3 regions of the Neobacillus sp. BP17 genome follow, and region 1 is predicted to be linked to each of the others. Evidence: riboswitches for the same ligand, from Rfam matches in the RefSeq annotation. Region 1 holds a riboswitch; each other region holds the start of a gene.

Region 1 (7,006 bases):
TGTGAGCCCCCTCTTCTCTGAAGCGGGGGTTTTTGTTTGGTGAGTTGTCAAAAAAAGGAGGAAGCAAGATGAGTGAAAATCCAAAGAAATATCGTTTTGAAACATTAAGTGTCCATGGCGGCTTAACTCCAGATCCGGTAACAGGGGCCCGCGCTGTTCCGATTTACCAAAACAATGCATATCAATTTAAGAATACTGAGCATGCTGCAAACCTATTTAGCTTAGCAGAGTCTGGATACATATACACACGAATACACAACCCAACGACCACTGTATTTGAAGAAAGAGTCGCATTATTAGAAGGCGGTGTTGGTGCCTTAGCAGTGGCGAGCGGAATGGCCGCTATTACTCTTGCCATTTTAAATATTGCTGAGGCTGGCGATGAAATTGTTTCGGCTTCCAATCTCTATGGAGGCACCTATAATTTATTTGCAGTGACTCTTCCGAAATATGGAATTAATGTGAAATTTGTAGATCCAGAAAATCCAGAAAACTTCCGCCAAGCGATCACTGCCAAAACAAAAGCCGTCTTTGCGGAAACAATTGGTAATCCAAGCCTGCGCATCCTCGATATTGAAAAAGTAGCAGAAATTGCCCATGAAGCAGGTGTACCACTAATCGTTGACAATACTTTTGCCACTCCATACCTTTGCCGTCCAATTGAACATGGAGCAGATATTGTCATTCATTCCGCTACTAAGTGGTTATTAGGGAACGGAACGACAACGGGCGGAATTATTGTTGATGGCGGTAAATTCGATTGGAATTCTCCAAGATTCCCAGGCTTTACAACACCAGACGCAAGCTACCATGATTTGGTTTATGCAAAAGCCTTAGGCGCGGTGGCTTATATTATCAAAGCACGTGTCCAATTGCTTCGTGATCTAGGGCCGGCATTAAGTCCGCAAAATTCCTTCCAGTTTGTCCTTGGACTTGAAACTCTGCATGTCCGGATGAAGGAGCATGTCGCGAATACTAAAGAAGTCGTCGATTACTTAACTAACCATCCTGCCGTAGAATGGGTTTCCTATCCTGGTCATCCATCCCATCCCGATTATGAACTAGCTAAAAAGTATCTACCAAAAGGTGCCGGTTCGATGGTGGTATTCGGAATTAAAGGCGGAAAAGAAGCAGGGGCTAAATTAATTGATTCCATCACACTTTGGGCACATGTGGCCAATGTTGGTGATGCAAAAAGTTTAATTATTCATCCGGCCAGCACCACTCACCAGCAATTAGATGCCCAAGGCCTGATCGCTGCAGGTGTAACAGAGGATTTAATTCGCCTATCCATCGGGATCGAGAATGTAGAAGATCTGATTGAAGACCTAGAGTCGGCTATTGTTTCGGCAACTGGTTTAACTTCATTAAACGTTAATGCCTAAAACTTATTTTTTTGAATAAGAAACTATTTTCATTGACACCCCTTTTTATCCGTGATACGATACTTTTGTAATATAGTTACTTAAACAAATTCACGTTTGAATTAAATATAGGAATTGATACTCTTATCAAGAGAGGTGGAGGGATGTGCCCGATGAAGCCCGGCAACCGTCAATATTTATTATTGAAATGGTGCCAATTCACACAAAGCGTTTGCTTTGGAAGATGGGAGAAAGGATTATTATTTATGATGCCTTTCTGCCTGCGCAGAAAGGCTTTTTATTTTGATAACATAGAATCTTTTTGTAAAAAAAGTCAAACCCTATATTAGATTAAACGGTATATTACAAGAAAAATCTTTCAGAATTTTAAGGTAAATTGGATAAAAAGCAGGTGATATAATGATTTCTATAAAAAGTGTTCAGAAAATTTTTCCTTCCAAACAGGGTCAGCTTAGAGCCGTTGATGATGTAAACCTTGAAATTCAAGATGGTGAAATTTTCGGGGTAATTGGATACAGTGGTGCTGGTAAAAGTACATTGATTAGAATGTTAAATGGTTTGGAACTGCCGACCAGTGGGACCGTAACCGTTGCTGGCCGCGTGGTTTCAAAAATCAAAGGGGCTGAACTTCGAAAAGCCCGGCAAGAGATCAGTATGATTTTTCAGCATTTTAACTTATTGTGGTCAAGAACCGTTAGTGAAAATATTGCTTTTCCCTTAGAAATTGCAGGCATCAAAGGTCCTGAGCGCCAAAAAAGAGTAAGTGAACTAATTAAATTAGTCGGCCTGGAAGGTAGAGAGAATGCTTATCCATCCCAGTTAAGCGGCGGACAAAAGCAACGTGTTGGGATTGCAAGGGCGCTTGCCAACAATCCGAAAGTACTTCTTTGTGATGAAGCTACTTCTGCCCTCGACCCACAAACGACCGATTCTATTTTGGAATTGTTAGTTGATATAAATAAAAGGCTTGGTCTGACTATTGTTCTTATTACCCATGAAATGCATGTAATCCGCAAGATTTGTCACCGGGTTGCCGTCATGGAAAGTGGAAGGGTCGTCGAACTTGGACAAGTATTAGATGTATTCAAAAATCCACAGCAGTCGATTACGAAACGATTTGTCCAGCAGGTAACCGAACCAGAAGAGACGAAAGAAACTGCTGAACATTTAATTGAACGTTATCGTTCCGGTCAAATTGTTCAACTAACTTTTATTGGGGAATCTGTTGAACAGCCGATCATTACAAATGTCATTCGCCATAATAACGTGACCGTTAATATCTTGCAAGGGAAGATTTCACAAACCCAAAGCGGGTCCTATGGAACCTTATTCATTCATATTGATGGGGACGAAGCAGAAGTCAATAAGGCAGTCGACTATATTCGTTCACAGCAAGTAGGAGTGGAGGTGGTTACAAGTGAATAGTAAACCGTATTTCGAAGATTTTGATTGGCCGGCAATGTGGGAAGCAACGAGACAAACTCTTTATATGACAGGGATTTCCGTTGTGGCTACATTTATTCTTGGTATCCTGCTTGGATTGTTGTTATTCCTTACTTCAAAAGGAAGTCTCTGGAGTAATAAACCCATTAATGTGGTCATTAGCGGCGTCGTAAATATATTCCGTTCCATTCCTTTTATTATTTTAATTGTCTTATTAATCCCGTTTACAACGATACTTTTCCGAACCATGATTGGTGAAAATGCCGCATTGCCAGCATTGATTATTGGTGCCGCACCATTTTATGCTAGGATGGTGGAAATTGGCCTCAGGGAAATTGATAAAGGCGTGATTGAAGCAGCAAAGTCAATGGGTGCAACAACAAGTACGATCATTTGGAAGGTTCTTTTACCAGAATCGATGCCAGCGCTGGTCTCTGGAATAACCGTAACCGCGATTGCTCTTGTTGGTTATACAGCAATGGCAGGAGTCATTGGAGCAGGTGGTTTAGGAAATCTTGCCTATCTTCAAGGCTTTCAACGAAATCAAAACGATGTAACTTTAGTCGCAACCATCATTATTTTAATTATTGTGTTTATCATTCAGTTTATCGGTGATTTTATCACTTCAAAATTAGATAAAAGATAAAGGAGAGGTCAAAATGAAAAAAATATTAAGTTTATTGTTAGCATTGTCTATCGTATTTGTTGTTGCAGCTTGCGGTAAGTCAGAGGAAAAATCAGAAGGAACTACTGGTGGCAAAGAAGCAGAAACTACCAAATTAGTGGTTGGAGCATCTAACGTTCCCCATGCAGAAATCCTTGAAAAAGCAAAACCGCTTTTAAAAGAAAAAGGCATTGACTTAGAAATCAAAACATTCCAAGATTATGTATTACCAAACAAAGCATTGGCATCAAAAGAACTTGATGCAAACTATTTCCAGCACATTCCTTACTTAAATTCTCAAAATAAAGAAAATGGTTATGGCTTTGTTAATGCTGGCGGTATCCATATTGAGCCAATCGGTGTTTATTCAAAGAAATATAAAAAGTTAAGTGATCTTCCAAAAGGTGCACATTTAATCATGAGCAACTCTGTAGCTGACCATGGCCGTCTTCTTTCTTTACTTGAAAAAGAGGGAGTTATCAAATTAAAAGAAGGCATTGATAAAACGAAAGCAGAATTAAAAGATGTTGTTGAAAATCCTAAAAACCTAAAGTTCGATACCAACTATGAAGCAGCATTACTTCCAAAAATCTATAATAATGGCGAAGGTGACGCAGTCCTAATCAATTCTAACTATGCGATTGATGCAGGCTTAAACCCAGTTGAAGATTCCATCGCCATTGAAGACAAAGAATCACCGTATGTAAACGTGATTGCTGTCCGCAGCGGTGACGAAAATAAAGACAGCATCAAAACATTAGTGGAAGTTCTACATTCAAAAGAAATTCAGGACTTCATTCTTGAACAATACAAAGGTGCCGTTGTACCGGTTTCTGAGTAACTTATAAATAGGAAGAAAGTCAGTGTGTAAACACTGGCTTTTTCTATGCCGATGTCTAAAACGGTATACATTTAAACAGTTTCATTGGGTAAAAATAGAAAGACCATTAGACCCGAATTCCATTGGCAAAAAGTAAAAAAATGAGGTATGATTTTACTCGAGTGCATTTTCCTTAGATAGAATTAATCAGAATTTTCATTAAAAATAGCCTTTCATTCTCATTTGGTACTAGCTTAATGAAAATAGGTGCTATGTTTTTACTGTTTAAGAGTTGCTAATACATTTCATTTGTTATAAGATTGGAATGAGAATAAAATGAGAATAGGGTTATTCAAATGACCCGATTACATGATACAACACTTTCTCTTTGGAGGTATAGATATGGCTGGATCAACGTTAACGATCAAAGATTTACATGTAGCAATTGATGGGAAAGAAATATTAAAAGGTGTAAACCTTGAAATAAAGGGTGGAGAAATCCACGCAATCATGGGACCAAATGGAACAGGTAAATCCACTTTATCTTCTGCCATTATGGGCCATCCAAAATATGAAGTAACAAGCGGATCTATCACTCTAGATGGACAAAATGTTCTTGAAATGGAAGTAGATGAGCGCGCACGGGCTGGGCTATTCCTAGCAATGCAATATCCAAGTGAAATTAACGGCGTAACAAATGCCGACTTTTTACGTTCAGCACTAAATAGCCGTCTTGGTGAAGGAAATGAAATTTCATTAATGAAATTTATCCGTAAAATGGATAAGCAAATGGAATTCCTTGAAATGGACCTTGATATGGCACAACGTTATTTAAACGAAGGCTTCTCCGGCGGTGAGAAAAAACGTAACGAAATCTTGCAATTAATGATGTTAGAACCAAAAATTGCAATCCTAGATGAAATTGACTCCGGACTAGATATCGATGCCCTAAAGGTAGTATCAAAAGGAATCAATGAAATGCGCGGCGAGGATTTCGGCTGCTTAGTGATTACACACTATCAACGTCTTTTAAACTATATCACTCCAGACCATGTGCATGTAATGATGCAGGGCCGTGTTGTAAAATCCGGCGGACCTGAACTAGCACAACGCTTAGAAGCTGAAGGATATGACTGGATCAAACAAGAACTTGGAATTGAAGATGAAACAGTTGGGCAAGAAGCGTAAGAGAGGGTTAGGAGGATTACAATGACAACAGAAATCAAATTATCATTTGATCAGGAAAATGTCCGCTCTTTTTCAAAAGAAACGAGCGAGCCGGCTTGGTTCGAGGAGCTCCGTCTTAAAGCATTAGCTGATTTTGAGCAGCTTCCAATGCCAAGACCTGATAAAACAAAGATTGATAAATGGAACTTCACCCAGTTCACTCAACATACGGTAACAAGTGCTCCCATCACTTCGCTTTCTGAATTACCAGAAGAGGTAAAAGCATTAATTGATATGGAAGCCGAAAATAAAAATTTATATATTCAACGAAATCAAACTCCAGCTTTTTTATCTTTATCTGAAGAGCTAAAAAGCCAAGGTGTTATTTTTACTGATATCTTTACCGCTGCGAAGGAACATGGTGACGTCCTGAAAAAGTATTATCTTACTCAGGCCATCAATGCCGATGAACATCGCTTAACTGCCCTAAATGCGGCACTGGTAAACGGAGGAGTTTTCTTATACATTCCGAAAAATGTAGAAGTTTCTGAACCGATTCAGGCGGTGTTTGTGCAGGATGATGCCGAGGCGAATTTATTTAACCATGTAATTGTTGTGGCGGAGGATAATAGTGCGGTGACATATGTTGAAAACTACATTTCCACCGTGGAAACTTCTAATGCACTAGTTAATATTTTGACGGAAGTCATTGCGAATGTTAACGCAAGCGTACGTTATGGTGCTGTTGATACTTTAGCTAAAGGGATTACTACGTATGTAAATCGCCGAGGCGTTGCTGGCAGAGACTCTAAAATTGAATGGGCCCTTGGTTTAATGAATGAAGGAAATACCATTTCAGAAAATACAACGAACCTTCTTGGCGACGGTTCGTCAGGTGATACAAAAACGGTTGTTGTCGGACGTGGTGACCAAACACAGAACTTTACCACAAAGGTTGTACACTTCGGAAAACATACCGTCGGAAATATCTTGAATCATGGTGTTGCTAAGGATAGTGCTACCTCGATTTTTAATGGAATTGGTAAAATTGAGCATGGTGCATCTAAATCAGATGCAGAGCAAACTTCCCGTGTTCTGATGCTAAGTGAAAAAGCACGCGGCGACGCTAACCCGATTCTTTTAATTGATGAAGATGATGTCGTAGCTGGCCACGCAGCATCTGTAGGTCGTGTGGATCCTGTTCAACTTTACTACTTAATGAGCCGCGGAATTCGTAAAGAAGAAGCAGAACGCTTAGTCATTCATGGATTCTTAGCCCCTGTCGTTAACCAGTTACCGATTGAAGGAGTAAAGAAACAGTTAACTGAAGTAATTGAAAGGAAAGTACGCTAATGAATATCAGGGATATTCGCGCACAATTTCCAATCTTAGATCAAGAAGTCAATGGGAAGCCATTAGTATACTTGGATAGTTCGGCAACATCTCAAAAACCCATCCAAGTAATCGAGGCGGTTGAAAAATATTATCGTGAAATTAATTCCAATGTCCATCGTGGTGTGCATACAC
Region 2 (7,006 bases), 2.0 Mb from region 1:
GCCCCAAGAAATAGTTCCAGGATGATTTAAAACTAAGGCAATTGCAAACGTACACATATTAGCGATGCTGTGTTCATATCCAGAAATAAAGAAACAAAAGACAAACAGCATCATCGTAAACATCTTCGGTCCATCCCCCTTCAAGCCCATAGGCAGAAAGAAGGCCATACAGACAAGCCAATTACAGAGAATTGCCCGAAAAAATAACTCCGTCGTTGGGACCTGCATTTTTATCTCGACAACATGAAGTAAAAAGCCGTTAACTTCTGAACTTTCATAAAGTCCTGTTGTAAAAATAATGAAAGCAAACACGGCAGCTCCAAGAATATTTCCTCCGTAACTGCAAAACCAAAGCTTAAAGACATCTGTCCAGTTCATCTTCTTACGAAGCGCGGCATAGGTGTAATAAAAGGTATTTCCTGTAAACAAATCTCCACCGCCATAGGCAATTAAAATGATCGCTGCCCCAAAGGTTAGTGCTGCCATCGGATAAGCGAGAGGGTTATCAACAATATAGAAGAAGTTTCCTGTTTTAAAGGCTACAATGACACCAAAACCAATAAACATACTTGCAAGCATCGCACGTAAAATATAGCGAAGTATGCTTTGCCGAAAGATTTTCATCTTTTTAAGGGCAAGTTTCTCTGCTTCTCCTAAAGGCTGCATTTCCATATTGATATTCCCACCAATCCGATTAAATAATATCCGTTTATTTTTTATCGAAAAGGGGGGAGTTATGTATTTATAGGGAAATTTTTCATCAAACAAGCTTAGAATAATTATATTTTTTTATTCATAAACTTTTGTAATGGTTGAAAATAGCAAAAACATCCGGAAATCAGCTATAATAGAGAGGTTTTTTGAAGACTGATTTTAAGGAGATATTATGTCGACATTGAAAAAAATTACCCCTTCATATGATCCATGGGAAGCCTATTTAGATATGGAGCAATACGGTAAGCCTCAGCTTACCAATATCGAATTTACCACCACAACGCTTTGTAATATGCGCTGTGAGCATTGTGCTGTGGGCTATACACTTCAAACTAAGGATCCACAGGCACTTCCTCTTGAACTATTAATTCAAAGGTTAGATGAAATCCCAACATTACGCTCGCTTAGTATTACCGGAGGGGAACCGATGCTGTCCTTATCCTCTGTTAAAAATTATGTGGTACCGATTTTAAAATATGCTCATGAGCGCGGCGTTCGGACCCAGATTAATTCCAATTTGACACTGGAACTAGACCGTTATGAATTAATTGTTCCGTATTTAGATGTTTTACATATCTCACATAACTGGGGGACGGTGGATGATTTTGTTGAGGGTGGTTTTGCCCGAATGGAACGGAAGCCAGAATACGAACAACGGGAAAAATATTTTAAAAGAATGATAGAAAATAGCCGAGAGCTGGTAAAAGCAGGGGTAATGGTTTCTGCAGAAACAATGCTAAACAAGCGGACACTACCTTACTTAGAGAAAATCCATCGTCAGATTGTCGATGAAATGCTTTGTCAGCGACATGAAATTCATCCTATGTACCCAAGTGACTTTGCTAGCAATCTTGAAACCTTATCACTAAGTGAAATTCGAGAAGCAATACATCACTTACTGGATGTAAGAGATGAGAAGGTCTGGATGTTGTTTGGGACGCTTCCATTTTATGCTTGCAGCGATATTCAAGAGGATCAAGCTCTTTTACAACGTTTGTATAAAAGTAAAAATGTTACCGTCAGAAATGACCCGGATGGTCGTTCGCGATTGAATGTGAATATTTTTAACGGTGATATTATTGTGACAGATTTCGGTGATACCCCGCCATTAGGCAATATCCAAACTACGAATCTATTAAATGCTTATCAAGTATGGCAAGAATCCTCTTTAGCCAAGGAATTAAGTTGTCATTGCCCAGCGGTCAAATGTCTTGGTCCCAATATTTTGGTGAAGAATAGTTATTATCAAGAGGTAGACTTCACCATTCAAAAAAATAAAATATAAGAAACTAAAAAAAGAATTGTAAAGTCATTTGCCTTTACGGTTCTTTTTTTTTCATTGATAAATCTATTAAAAGTAATTTTATTCCATTAAAATTTCCCTTATACTAAATTTATTGATATTTGCATTTGGGGGGATTTTCATGAAAATTTTAGTAGTTGGTGCTGGTGCAGTAGGAGGGTATTTTGGTGGAAGGCTATTAGAAAAGGGTGAGGATGTTACGTTTCTAGTTCGAGAAGGAAGAAAGAAGCAACTAGAAGAAATGGGACTTGTAATTGAAAGCATTCATGGTAACGTAACCCTTCAGCCGAAAACAATTACAACAGGTGAAGTAGCCGGACCCTTTGATGTCATCCTGCTTTCAACAAAAGCCTATCATTTGGAGGGAGCGATAGATAGTTTCCGTCAATACGTTGGCAGTGAAACACTCATACTGCCATTGTTAAATGGAATTGTTCATTTTAATAAATTAGCAGAAGAGTTTGGTGAAGAGAAAATCATTGGTGGTTTGTGTTTTATTGAATCCACATTGGACCGTGATGGACGTGTTATTCAGTCAAGTCAAGCACATAGGTTATTGTATGGTGAACGATCTGGAGAAAGATCCGAGCGAATATTAAAAATAGAAGATTGCTTTTCTGGAACGAAAGCAGACATTAGGTTAAGCGTTAATATTAATCAAGAGCTATGGCATAAATATTTATTTATCTCGACGATGTCGGGAATTACGACATTAATGAGAGCGCCAATTGGTCCTATTCGGGATAATGAAAATGGACGTACTGTCATTTCCCAGCTGCTAAAAGAGTTAGTGTCTATCATGAAAAGAATAAATGCGCCAATTGCTGATGAAATTGAAACCATTCAATTGAAACAGATTGACAATTTGGGCTATCAAATGAAATCTTCCATGCAGAGAGACATGGAAAAAAACCTCTTGGTTGAGGCCGATCATTTGCAAGGACATTTACTAGAAATTGCTCGTAACAAAGGAATTGTTGTTCCTGTATTAGAAGCAATCTATGCTAATTTAAAAGTTTATGAGCGCATGTTGTAACAAAAAAGGCCCTTTATACGGGCCTTTTGTAGCTATAGTTTTAAATGGTGTGTTTAACTAGGTTCGGATGACGATGCATGGAGACAAACAAGATGATTCCACTTAGGATTAATAATGCACTAGTGCAGATAAAAACGGCCGAGAATCCAAAGTATCCGGAGATAAATCCACCCAGCATAGGTCCGATAATATTTCCTAGAAACCTTAAACTCGTATTGTAGCCGAGAACTTCCCCTTGCATGGTAAGCGGTGCCTCTTGGCGAATGTAGGCAACTCTGACAGGAATGATTCCACCAATTGTGACTCCAAGAGCAATGCGGATGATAACCAGCTGCCAAAAATTAGTGACCGCTGCACCTGGCAGGTAGACGATCCCTGCTAGGAAAAGAAGAATGATTAAGATTTTAATATAACCATACTTATCGGCAATCTTTCCCCAATTTCGTGACATTAATAAATTGCCAAGTCCGGCAGCAGAAAAGGCAATTCCTGAATAAAAGGCAACATTTGCCGGTCCATGTAGGTCGCTAACGAATAATGATAAAATTGGCTGGATGCTGAAATGCGCGACCTGGACAAGGGAAGAGATGAGCAGCACGGTTAATAAAACTGGATTGCGGACAATATGTCTAACCACTTCTCTGCTTGAATAATGGGCTTTTGTTCCTTTTTTGGCTTCAATCATAAATTCCTTTGTGGTGATGACAAGCAGGGCAGAAATGAAAATAGAAATGGACGTCCATTTAAAGGTGGTAGAATAGCCAAGTGAATCTGCAAGGATTCCACCCAGCATAGGTCCTAATAGGGATCCTGTAATACTGCCTGTTTGTAAGGTTCCAAGCACGCGCCCAGCGATATCCTGTGGTGTTTGCGTTGAAATAAATGCCTGCGACATCGGAATAAATCCCGAAAAGAACCCCATGCAAAAACGGAGGAGCAATAGCTGCCAAACAGAATGGACATACCCCATGAGAAAAATGGATAATCCCATCCCTAAACCGGATATTATAAGGATTTTTTTTCGTCCATAACGATCGCCAATTCGACCCCAAATCGGCGAGAAGGCGAAGGCGGAAACAAACGTAATTCCAAATGTGATTCCAGACCAATGTTGGACATATTTTTCCGAGAAGTCTCCAAATGTCTCAATGTACAACGAGATAAACGGCATAACCATCGTCATACTTCCAGCGACAAAGAAGTTCGCAAACCACATGATGATTAAATTACGTTTTGCACGTTTCTGGTGAGTCATTAAAAATAACACTTCTTTCTGAAATATATTTCGGTTTTCTAAATATTATCATACCGAAATTTCTGATAATTTTAAAGGGTTATCCTATCAATAAAGTTGGGAAAAGTCATAGCTAATATTCAGTGACCTTGCCAGATAGAGAAAAATAACTTTATTAGAAATATTCAAAACACTATTGACAACTTGTTAATAGGGGACTAAAATCTAATTTATTACTTAACAGAATATTACGTTCTCTTATCAAGAGTGGCAGAGGGACTGGCCCGATGACGCCCAGCAACCGTTCCAATTGGAATTGGTGCTAAATCCTGCAAAACAATTTTTTGTTTTGAAAGATAAGAGAGGAGTAGTCCCTTAACTTGTGATGAAACCTCTCTTTTCTGGAGAGGTTTTTTATTTTGGCTGTGTTAAAGGTTAATGTTGATTTTTAGCACTATTTTGACCTTCGTGCCTGGAACGGAAATCAACAGACAAGTTAACACAGCCTTTATTTTAATAAAAACCAACTTCTCCAATAGGAGTAATGGAATATTAATAAGAATCAAACAGGGGGAGTTTTTAACATGAAAAGAAATATCTTTAAAAGTACGCTTGTATCAGCATTGGCAGCCACACTTTTACTTACTGGCTGTGCATCAGGGGAAGAAACCAAACAAGCTAGCGGCAAAAAAGTTACACTTGAAGGTGTACCAGAAAAATTCACGAATGGGGACCAACTGAAAATTAAGGTTATTCGTAAAATTGGCGGAGACGATCATACTGCTCAATTCTTAGCCGGTGCAAAAGAAGAGGGAGAAGCCCTAGGGTTTAAAGTAGACGTGTTTACAGCAAATGGTGACACAGCTAAGTTCCATGATGCCATTAATCAAGCGTTAAACCAAGATTATGATGGATTTATTATTTCTCATGGTGATGATGAGGCGACTGTTAATGATGTAAAAAAGATAGCTGAAAAAGGAAAAAGTGTTGTTACATTTGACTCCAATCCAAATATAGCGAATGTCGACGGAGTGACACTTACTTCCCAGGATGATGAAGCGTTAGCAACATTAGCCCTCGACCAACTCGTAAAGAATACAAATGGCAAAGCGAATATTGCTTACCTATGGGTTGACGGTTTTCCTGCAATGGTTAGACGTAACAAGGTTTATCAAGATGTGCTTTCAAAAAACCCTGGAATTAAAGAAGTGGAACGCTTTGGTGTAGCAGCTGCAGATACTAGTGTTCAAACGCAGAATGCGGTTGCAGCGATGTTAAATAAATATCCTAAAGGAAAACTGGATGCCATTTTTGCTACGTGGGATGCTTTCGCAATTGGTGCAGCGCGTGCGCTGAAAGAAGCTGGCCGTGAAGAGGTAAAAATCTATGGAATTGATGTTTCGAATGCGGATCTTCAAGAAATACAAAGAAAAGGCAGTGCATGGACCAGTACAGCAGCGGTCGATCCTAAACTAATTGGTGCTGTGGATATGAGAATCCTTGCGAAGAAACTTGCAGGTGAAGAAACACCTCAGACCTTTGACTTAGAAGCATCACTAGTTTCACAAGATACCCTTCAAAAGTCTAAAGATCCTGTAAACATGGTAAACCTTGCAAAAATTATCCCAGGCTGGGGGCAATCGACTGCATTTGAAGAGGATTGGATTAAGACTTTAAAGAACCATTATAAATAATTCTCGGTTAACAACTAGACACACTCTCTTTTTCAATAGATGAAGAGAGTGTTTGCTTACGGAGGTGGAATTTAATGAGCGCAACATTGGAGATGAAGAACATCTCGATAGAATTTCCGGGAGTGAAGGCACTGAATCAAGTTGATTTTTCAATGAAAACTGGAGAAATCCAAGCCTTGATTGGAGCAAATGGCGCAGGGAAATCAACATTAATGAAGGTTCTCTCCGGTGCATATGACCACTATACTGGTGAGGTCCAATTAGATGGGCGAGATCTAAAGATTCGTTCTCCGAAAAATGCACAGGACGCGGGAATACAAATCGTTTATCAAGAGGTAGATACTGCACTCATTCCTTATTTAACAGTTGCTGAAAATATTTTACTGCTCGATACCGTCCACAACATGGGGAAAAAGCAATGGATGAAATGGAAGAACCTTCATCAAAAAGCAGCGGAAATATTAGCGAGTATGAATATTTCCCTTTCAACGCAGACTCTTGTCAGTGAGTTATCACTAGCGGAAAAACAAATGATATTAATCGCAAGGGCTGTTTCAAATCAATGTAAGTTTCTCATCCTAGATGAACCCACTGCACCCTTGAGTCATACCGAAACGACCGAATTATTTAGGATTGTTCGAGATTTAAAGGAAAAAGATGTTGGTGTGATCTTTATTTCCCATCGCTTGCCAGAGATTTTTGAAATCTGTGATGAAGTGACCGTCATGAGGAACGGTGAATTGGTTGCAAAAAAGAAGATTGTAGATACCACCTCTGATAAAGTGGTGGAGTATATGTTGGGACAAAAATTGGATGAACAGTTCCCAGTTAAGAACAATCAGATTGGAAACACGATCCTAGAAGTAAAAGGCTTATCTGACCATGGAAAAATAAAGGATTTGCATATTCATGTAAAAGCGGGAGAAATCATTGGCATTGCGGGCCTGGTAGGTGCTGGAAAAACAGAATTATGCAAAGCGTTATTTGGTTCCGAGAAGCTAACGGCAGGAGCGATTATACTTAAT
Region 3 (7,006 bases), 2.5 Mb from region 1:
TCGTTCTTCTGTTGAAAGTAGTCCCACCCGAACATACCCTTCTCCAAATTCACCAAATCCAATTCCAGGTGCAACCATAATATGTGCCTGTTCAAGGAGAATATTAGCAAATTCCGTAGAGGAAAAGCCTTCAGGAACCTTAAGCCAGGCAAAAAAGGATCCCCTTGGTGCGCTGACATTCCAACCCAAGGAATGAAGCCCACTTATCAATACATTCCTTCTTCGCTCATACAACTCGTTTAATTCCTTTACACAGTCTTGAGGGCCAATTAAGGCCTCCGCAGCAGCCTCCTGTACGGCTCCAAATAAACTGACATACAAATGGTCTTGTAAAAGTTCAATAGCGGAAATGACGCTCTCATTCCCAATTGCAAAACCAACACGCCAGCCTGCCATATTATAGCTTTTAGATAAGGTATAAATTTCAATTCCAACTTCCTTTGCCCCTTGAACCTGTAAAAAACTTACTGGTTTCTTACCATCAAACCCGATGGCACCATAGGCAAAATCATGAACTATACAGATATCATGTTCATTCGCTAGTTTGATTGTCTCCTCAAAAAATTCATGAGTCGCTACCGCACCAGTTGGATTATTAGGATAATTGAGGAACATTAGTTTTGCTCTATCTAAAACATCCCCATTCAACTCACCATAATCCGGTAGAAAATTATTTTCCTCCCTTAGCGGCATCCTTACCATTTCGGCTTTTGCAAGTGCAACCCCTGACAAATAATCCGGGTAGCCTGGATCAGGCACGAGGATGGTGTCGCCGGGATTTAATAAACACTGCGGAATTTCGACAAGACCCGCCTTACCGCCAAACAGTATAGCCACTTCTTTATCTGGATCAATGGGAATTCCATATTCTCTAAAATAAAAATCAGCAGCAGCTTGTTTTAAATACTGGTGCCCTTGAAAGGGAGAATATTTGTGATTTAATGGATTCACCGCGGCTTCCTGAAGTTTTGCTACGATATGTGCCGGTGTTGGCTGATCGGGGTTCCCTTGCCCCAAATTAATCACATCATACCCCTGTGAAATATATTCCCCGACTTTTTTAACGAGTGAAGCAAAAAACTGCTTAGGAAGACTATTTAAAATCTCTGATGTTGAAAATTGCTTCATGGTTCTCACCTGCTTTAATGATTTATAAAAGTAATTCTATTGTTAAATTCTAGTCACAAATGATATAACTTTTATAACAGCTTGTAAAGAAAAAATTCCGAAAGTTCAAACGAGGTGAAGATTCGTGAAATTAAAAATTTCATGTATACAAATGGATATCGCCTTTGGGGATCCAAATAAAAACTATCAATCTGCTGAAAGACTCATTGAAAAGGCTGTAGCCGGCCAGCCAGATATCATTGTACTACCAGAGCTGTGGACAACAGGGTATGACTTAACTCGTCTAAATGAAATTTCTGATAATCATGCTGGTAAGACCATTGATTTCCTTCAAAAGGCAGCAAAAAGGTACCAAGTAAATTTTGTTGGCGGATCTGTAGCCAACCGAGAAGAAAACGGTATAAAAAATACCTTGCTCATTGTCAATAAGGAGGGTAAACTCGTACACCAGTATAGTAAACTTCACCTGTTTAAGCTAATGGATGAACATGTTTATTTAGAAGCAGGCTCTCAAAAAGGACTATTTGAAATTGAAAATAATAAATTTGCCGGGACTATTTGTTATGACATTCGCTTTCCGGAGTGGATTCGAGCACATACATCTGAAGGGGCTGAGGCACTGTTTGTGGTTGCCGAATGGCCAGCGCAGCGATTGTCTCATTGGAGAGCCCTTTTAATTGCCAGAGCCATTGAAAATCAATGTTATGTCATTGCTTGTAACCGTGCCGGTCAAGATCCTAATAACCAGTTCGCTGGGCATTCCTTAATTATCGATCCGTGGGGAGAGGTAATAGTGGAAGCTGAAGAAAGCGAAGAAATTTTATCTGCAGAAATTGAGACGGATTTAGTCAAAGAGATTCGTAAACAGATCCCTATTTTCATTGATAGAAAACCCGAATACTATAATTAATTTTCAAAAAATATTGACAATATTATTTTATTGCTGATATGATTTTCACCAGTAAAATAAATATTCTCTTATCACGAGCTGGCTGAGGGATTGGCCCTTTGAAGCCCAGCAACCGACCTTAAACAAATTGGATAATAGAGTGCTTCCTGCGCTTAACGATTCCAATAAGGCACGGTGCTAATTCCAACAGAAGGATTATCTTTCTGAGAGATGAGAGGTGCGATAGACAATTTGTCTTCCCGAGCCTCTTTCAAATGAGAAAGAGGCTTTTTTGTGCCTAATGCACAATGAAGCCTCCCAAAAACAAGGAGGAGCCATTATGAGTCTACTAAAACAGAAAACATACCAACCATTAACTAACGAGAGTGCTGTAGAACTTGCACTGGAATTAAATATTTTTCCAGGCACTGCTAAACTCTCCTGCAAAGAGATTGGCGACGGAAATCTCAATCTTGTTTTTCATATTGTCGAAGAATTAAAAGGAAAAAGTATTATTATTAAACAAGCTCTCCCATATGCAAAAGTAGTTGGTGAAAGCTGGCCATTAACACTGAAAAGAGCAAAGATTGAAGCAGATGCCTTAAAAATTTTCGGGCAAATTGCTCCTGAATATGTTCCAGAAGTATTATTCACAGATGATGTCCTTGCTGTAACTATTATGGAGGATCTTTCCCATCTTTTGATCGCAAGAACTGGCTTTATTAAAGGTGAAAGCTATCCATTAATTGGTAAACATCTGGGTGAATATCTTGCTAAGACATTATTTTACACTTCTGATTACGGATTAGGCCCTGGAGTAAAAAAAGAACGTGTCCAACAATTTATTAATCCCGAATTATGCAAAATCACTGAGGACTTGATCTTTACCGACCCATTTATGGATGCAGATACAAACGAATTTGAGGATAGCCTTCGTCCAGCAGTCGAAGCTCTTTGGCATGATGAAGAACTAAAATTTCATGTAAATGTCTTGAAGAAAAGCTTTTTAACGGAGGCTGAGGCCCTCCTGCATGGAGATTTACATACTGGAAGTGTGTTTGCTAGTAATTCTGAAACCAAAGTAATTGACCCTGAATTTGCTTTCTACGGACCTGCAGGCTTTGATATAGGTCAAGTATTTGCGAACCTCCTTTTCCAGGTTATTGTGAATGAAGAAAAACGTGATCTTTTCATCAACCACATTGAAACCGTATGGAATGTGTTTGAGGAACAATATACATTCCTATGGAATACAGAAAATAAAGAGATTGCTGTAAAAACTTCTACATTCTTAAACTATCAGATATCCAAGTTTTTTGGGGATACCCTCGGGTTTGCAGGCTGTGAATTAATCAGAAGAACCATTGGCCTTGCACATGTTGCAGATTTAGATGGGATTGAGGACGAGCAAACCAGAATCACTACTAAACAAAAAACGATTGAACTCGGAAGAATCCTAATAAAACAACGAAATGAAATTAAGGATCTAACATCATTTATCGCAACTATAAAAGAACGTATATAGGTAAGAAAAGCAATCCATTTTGGATTGCTTTTCTAGTCGATTTTTGCCCACATCTCTTCTGGGTTTAGTTCATAAATACCATTCTCTCGAAACATATAGTGATTAATGATAAATTCCCGGCGAATGGTTGCATAGTCATCATGGAATTGTTTTATAAACTCATTTAATTGTTTTTCTTCGTATTTTTCACCCATTTTTAACCCCTGTATCATGTGTTCAAATACGATTAATTTCTTTTTTCGTTGTGCTGGAATATTTTTTAGTTTCCCAGTTTTCGTAAAGAAATTTTCGATGATTTTTTGTCTCTCGAGACTAGACTCGACCATTTCATCCAACTCCTCTCCCTTTTTTTCTAACAGTTCTGTAAACACCTTTGCCTGCTGATTTATCAGTGATTCGTTTAGGTAAAAGTAGATAGTATTCTTGACTCTTCTGTCATAAACCACATGAACTTCCCGTAATTTCTTTAAATGATGTGTAATCGTTGGAGCAGACAGGCCAAGCTTTCCAGCAATCGCCTGACCGTGGAGTGGGCCTTTCGCCAATATGGCTACTATTCGAATTCTTGTTGGATCTCCCATTGTTTTATAAAAAGATACGATTTTATCTAATTGGATCAATTTCCTACCTCACTTTTTTATAATTTCGATAACTATCTAATTAGATATATATCAAATTAACTTTACCATGTCAATAATTAAAAAAAAACACTCCCAAAAGGAAGTGTCTTTGATCTATTCTACTATTTACAACATTGGATTTTCATCTTTTGCTTTTAGACGCTGCCATCTTTTCTCAACTTCAGCTTCAAACTCTTCTAACATTGGCTTGTTCTCTTCTTTTAGTAGATGTTTTGTTTTTCCCATATACTTTAACCAATCCGAAAGTGGAATTCGTTTATTCTTTTCTTCTGGATTGTAAGTGATTGTTGTAACACCCTGTTCGACTTCATAAAGCGGGAAGAAACAAGAGTTTACCGCAGCCTCCACAATGGTTGTGCCAAAACGGTCATCGGATTTCCAGTTAAGTGGGCATGTGATGAGAATTTTACCATAAACGGTTCCAACATTTTGAGCATACCATTGTGCTTTTGCACCCTTTTTCACTAGGTCCTGAGGGAATGCCTCGGAACCAGTAAATACATATGGAATATTCGTTGCTGCCATTATTTGTGCGGTATCTTTATGATGGAAAGCTTTACCACGCTGTGTTTTTCCTACACCAGAAGTACTTGTCATATGACCGATTGGCGTGGAATATGACATTTGTGAGCCGGTATTCATGTAGCCCTCATTATCATATTCAAGCATAATTAGCTTATGACCACGAAGAGCTGTACCAATAGCTGATCCCATTCCGATATCCATTCCGCCATCGCCAGTAATCATTACAAATGTAGCATCATCAGATACTTGAATTTCACCGCGGCGTTTTAATTCCATGAATGCTTCAACTGTACCTGATAATGTTGCAGCACCGTTTTGGAATAAATTATGCATCATTGTTTGCTTATGGGATGTGCTTGGATACGATGTTGTTGTTACATAGGCACATCCAGTTTGGAATAGTGTAACGATGTCTCCTTCAATTCCTTTAAAGAACAACTCAAGACCAGCAAAAATACCACAGCCCGGACATGCACCGTGACCTGATGCAATTCGTTTCGGTTTACCAGTTAAGGCCCTAAGTGGTGGAATTTTCACTTTTAATTTATTGGTTTCTTCATCCATCTTTACATCAATTAATCCGGTTTTAAAGACATCCCCATGTTGTGGTAAAATAACTGGTTTGAGAATTTTCTCAGGATTGCCAGGGATATGTCCATAGTAATCAAAAGGCTTTTCGGCAAAGCCTTTTTCCAATGTATCCAATGCCATATCAAAGAAAGCCTCTGCATCACTTGCATAGAAATCCTTACCTCCAAGTCCAAATACACGACTTAACACAATCGTCTTGTTGTCTTTGTCATCTTGAAGGGCAGATTTCACTTCATGTGTAAGATTAGGCCCATTTGCTCCATAAGAATCCGCGCGTTCCCCAATTAATAATGATTTTACATTCTTAAGAGCTTCGCGAATTTCTTTTGCTGGGAATGGACGAATAATATTCGGGCTGATCACACCAGCCTTTATTCCTTTTTCACGAAGTTGATCCACAACATCTTTAGCAGATTCTGCTGCAGAGTTTAATAGAAATAAAGCTACCTCTGCATCTTCCATTTTATATAAATCTAGTATAGGATATTCTCTTCCAGAAAGCTTCGCGTATTCTTCAGCTACTTCTTTAAATACCTCACCAGCATTATACATTGCTTCTGACTGCTGGAAGTGATTATTAAGGAAATCATCTCCGCTCATATGCGCACCAATTGTTACTGGTTTACTTAAATCCCTGATAAAGTTGTAATCTGTTGGGCATTCTCCCACAAATTGCTGTACAACACTGCGATCCTTAAAGAATTCAACCCGGCGCTTTTGATGGGAAGTAAAGAATCCATCATAAGCAACAATAACTGGTAAACGGACTTTAGAATGTTCCGCAATTTTTAATGCCATAATATTCATATCATATACAGCTTGCGGGGTTTTTGCTGTTAATATGACCCAGCCTGTATTTAAAGCATAATATAAGTCAGAATGATCTCCGCGAATATCTAATGGACCACTGACAGCACGTGTAACAAGATTCATTACCATAGGAAAACGAGTACCTGATTGGACTGGCATCTGCTCAAGCATATACAAGAATCCATTTGCACTTGTTGCATTGATTACCCTTGCACCTGTTGCTGCTGCACCATAGCAAATCCCGGCCGAACCATGCTCACCATCTGCAGGAATCAGTTTAATATCATGTTCTCCACGTGTTTTCATTTGATCTAGAAATTGAGCAACCTCTGTGGAAGGCGTAATTGGGAAGTATCCCATAATATGATAATTGATTTGTGCTGCGGCCATTGCAGCCATTTCATTCCCAGATTCAAAAGTAGAAATTTGTTCTGCAATCCTTTTTGCTGTTAATTTATCTTCTAAAATAGACATTATTGGACCCCTCCTGCAATATACGGAAAGTTTTGCTTTACGCGGTGTTCATCTGCATACCCAAGTAACTCACGAAGATCACCAAGGGCATCTGTTGGACAGGCCTCCACGCATTTCAGGCAGCCCTTACAGTATTGATAATCAATACCTTTAAGGAACATTTGTTTTCTGCCGCGCTTATCCTCCCCTTCTTCCCAAACGAAACAAAAGTCCGGACAAACATTGTCACAAGCTGCACAGTTAATACATTTCTCTTGCTGGAATTCTGGAAGGAATCCTTGCCGTGAACCGCTTAAATCTTTATATATACTATTAGCTTGTGAAACCATGACTCCACCGATTTCCTGGGTCATGTATCCAAGCATTGGCAATGAACGGGTGAAGGATTTTCCTTCCGCACCGGCTGGTACTTCGTATGTTTTA

Evidence for each region. A riboswitch is a leader RNA that binds a small molecule or an ion and turns the genes downstream of it on or off. The one in region 1 is predicted to bind S-adenosylmethionine.
Region 2: it holds a riboswitch for S-adenosylmethionine, as region 1 does, so the genes downstream of both, AC4QJR_RS05015 (sugar ABC transporter substrate-binding protein) here and AC4QJR_RS23685 (methionine ABC transporter ATP-binding protein) in region 1, are expected to answer to the same signal.
Region 3: it holds a riboswitch for S-adenosylmethionine, as region 1 does, so the genes downstream of both, mtnK (S-methyl-5-thioribose kinase) here and AC4QJR_RS23685 (methionine ABC transporter ATP-binding protein) in region 1, are expected to answer to the same signal.

Annotation. Positions count from the first base shown of each region.
Region 1 is NZ_CM184198.1:4,832,116-4,839,121, reverse strand. Features, by position in the region: gene AC4QJR_RS23690 (O-acetylhomoserine aminocarboxypropyltransferase/cysteine synthase family protein) at 69-1,385, shown strand; SAM riboswitch class I at 1,506-1,615, shown strand; gene AC4QJR_RS23685 (methionine ABC transporter ATP-binding protein) at 1,785-2,810, shown strand; gene AC4QJR_RS23680 (methionine ABC transporter permease) at 2,845-3,474, shown strand; gene AC4QJR_RS23675 (MetQ/NlpA family ABC transporter substrate-binding protein) at 3,488-4,333, shown strand; gene sufC (Fe-S cluster assembly ATPase SufC) at 4,715-5,500, shown strand; gene sufD (Fe-S cluster assembly protein SufD) at 5,522-6,832, shown strand; gene AC4QJR_RS23660 (cysteine desulfurase) at 6,832-7,006, shown strand, end outside.
Region 2 is NZ_CM184198.1:1,057,544-1,064,549, forward strand. Features, by position in the region: gene AC4QJR_RS04995 (formate/nitrite transporter family protein) at 1-672, opposite strand, end outside; gene yfkAB (radical SAM/CxCxxxxC motif protein YfkAB) at 887-1,999, shown strand; gene AC4QJR_RS05005 (ketopantoate reductase family protein) at 2,139-3,053, shown strand; gene AC4QJR_RS05010 (MFS transporter) at 3,094-4,308, opposite strand; SAM riboswitch class I at 4,543-4,650, shown strand; gene AC4QJR_RS05015 (sugar ABC transporter substrate-binding protein) at 4,872-5,981, shown strand; gene AC4QJR_RS05020 (sugar ABC transporter ATP-binding protein) at 6,056-7,006, shown strand, end outside.
Region 3 is NZ_CM184198.1:1,633,751-1,640,756, reverse strand. Features, by position in the region: gene AC4QJR_RS07890 (pyridoxal phosphate-dependent aminotransferase) at 1-1,128, opposite strand, end outside; gene AC4QJR_RS07885 (carbon-nitrogen family hydrolase) at 1,253-2,038, shown strand; SAM riboswitch class I at 2,104-2,255, shown strand; gene mtnK (S-methyl-5-thioribose kinase) at 2,358-3,542, shown strand; gene AC4QJR_RS07875 (DUF2087 domain-containing protein) at 3,575-4,159, opposite strand; gene AC4QJR_RS07870 (thiamine pyrophosphate-dependent enzyme) at 4,289-6,583, opposite strand; gene AC4QJR_RS07865 (2-oxoacid:acceptor oxidoreductase family protein) at 6,583-7,006, opposite strand, start outside.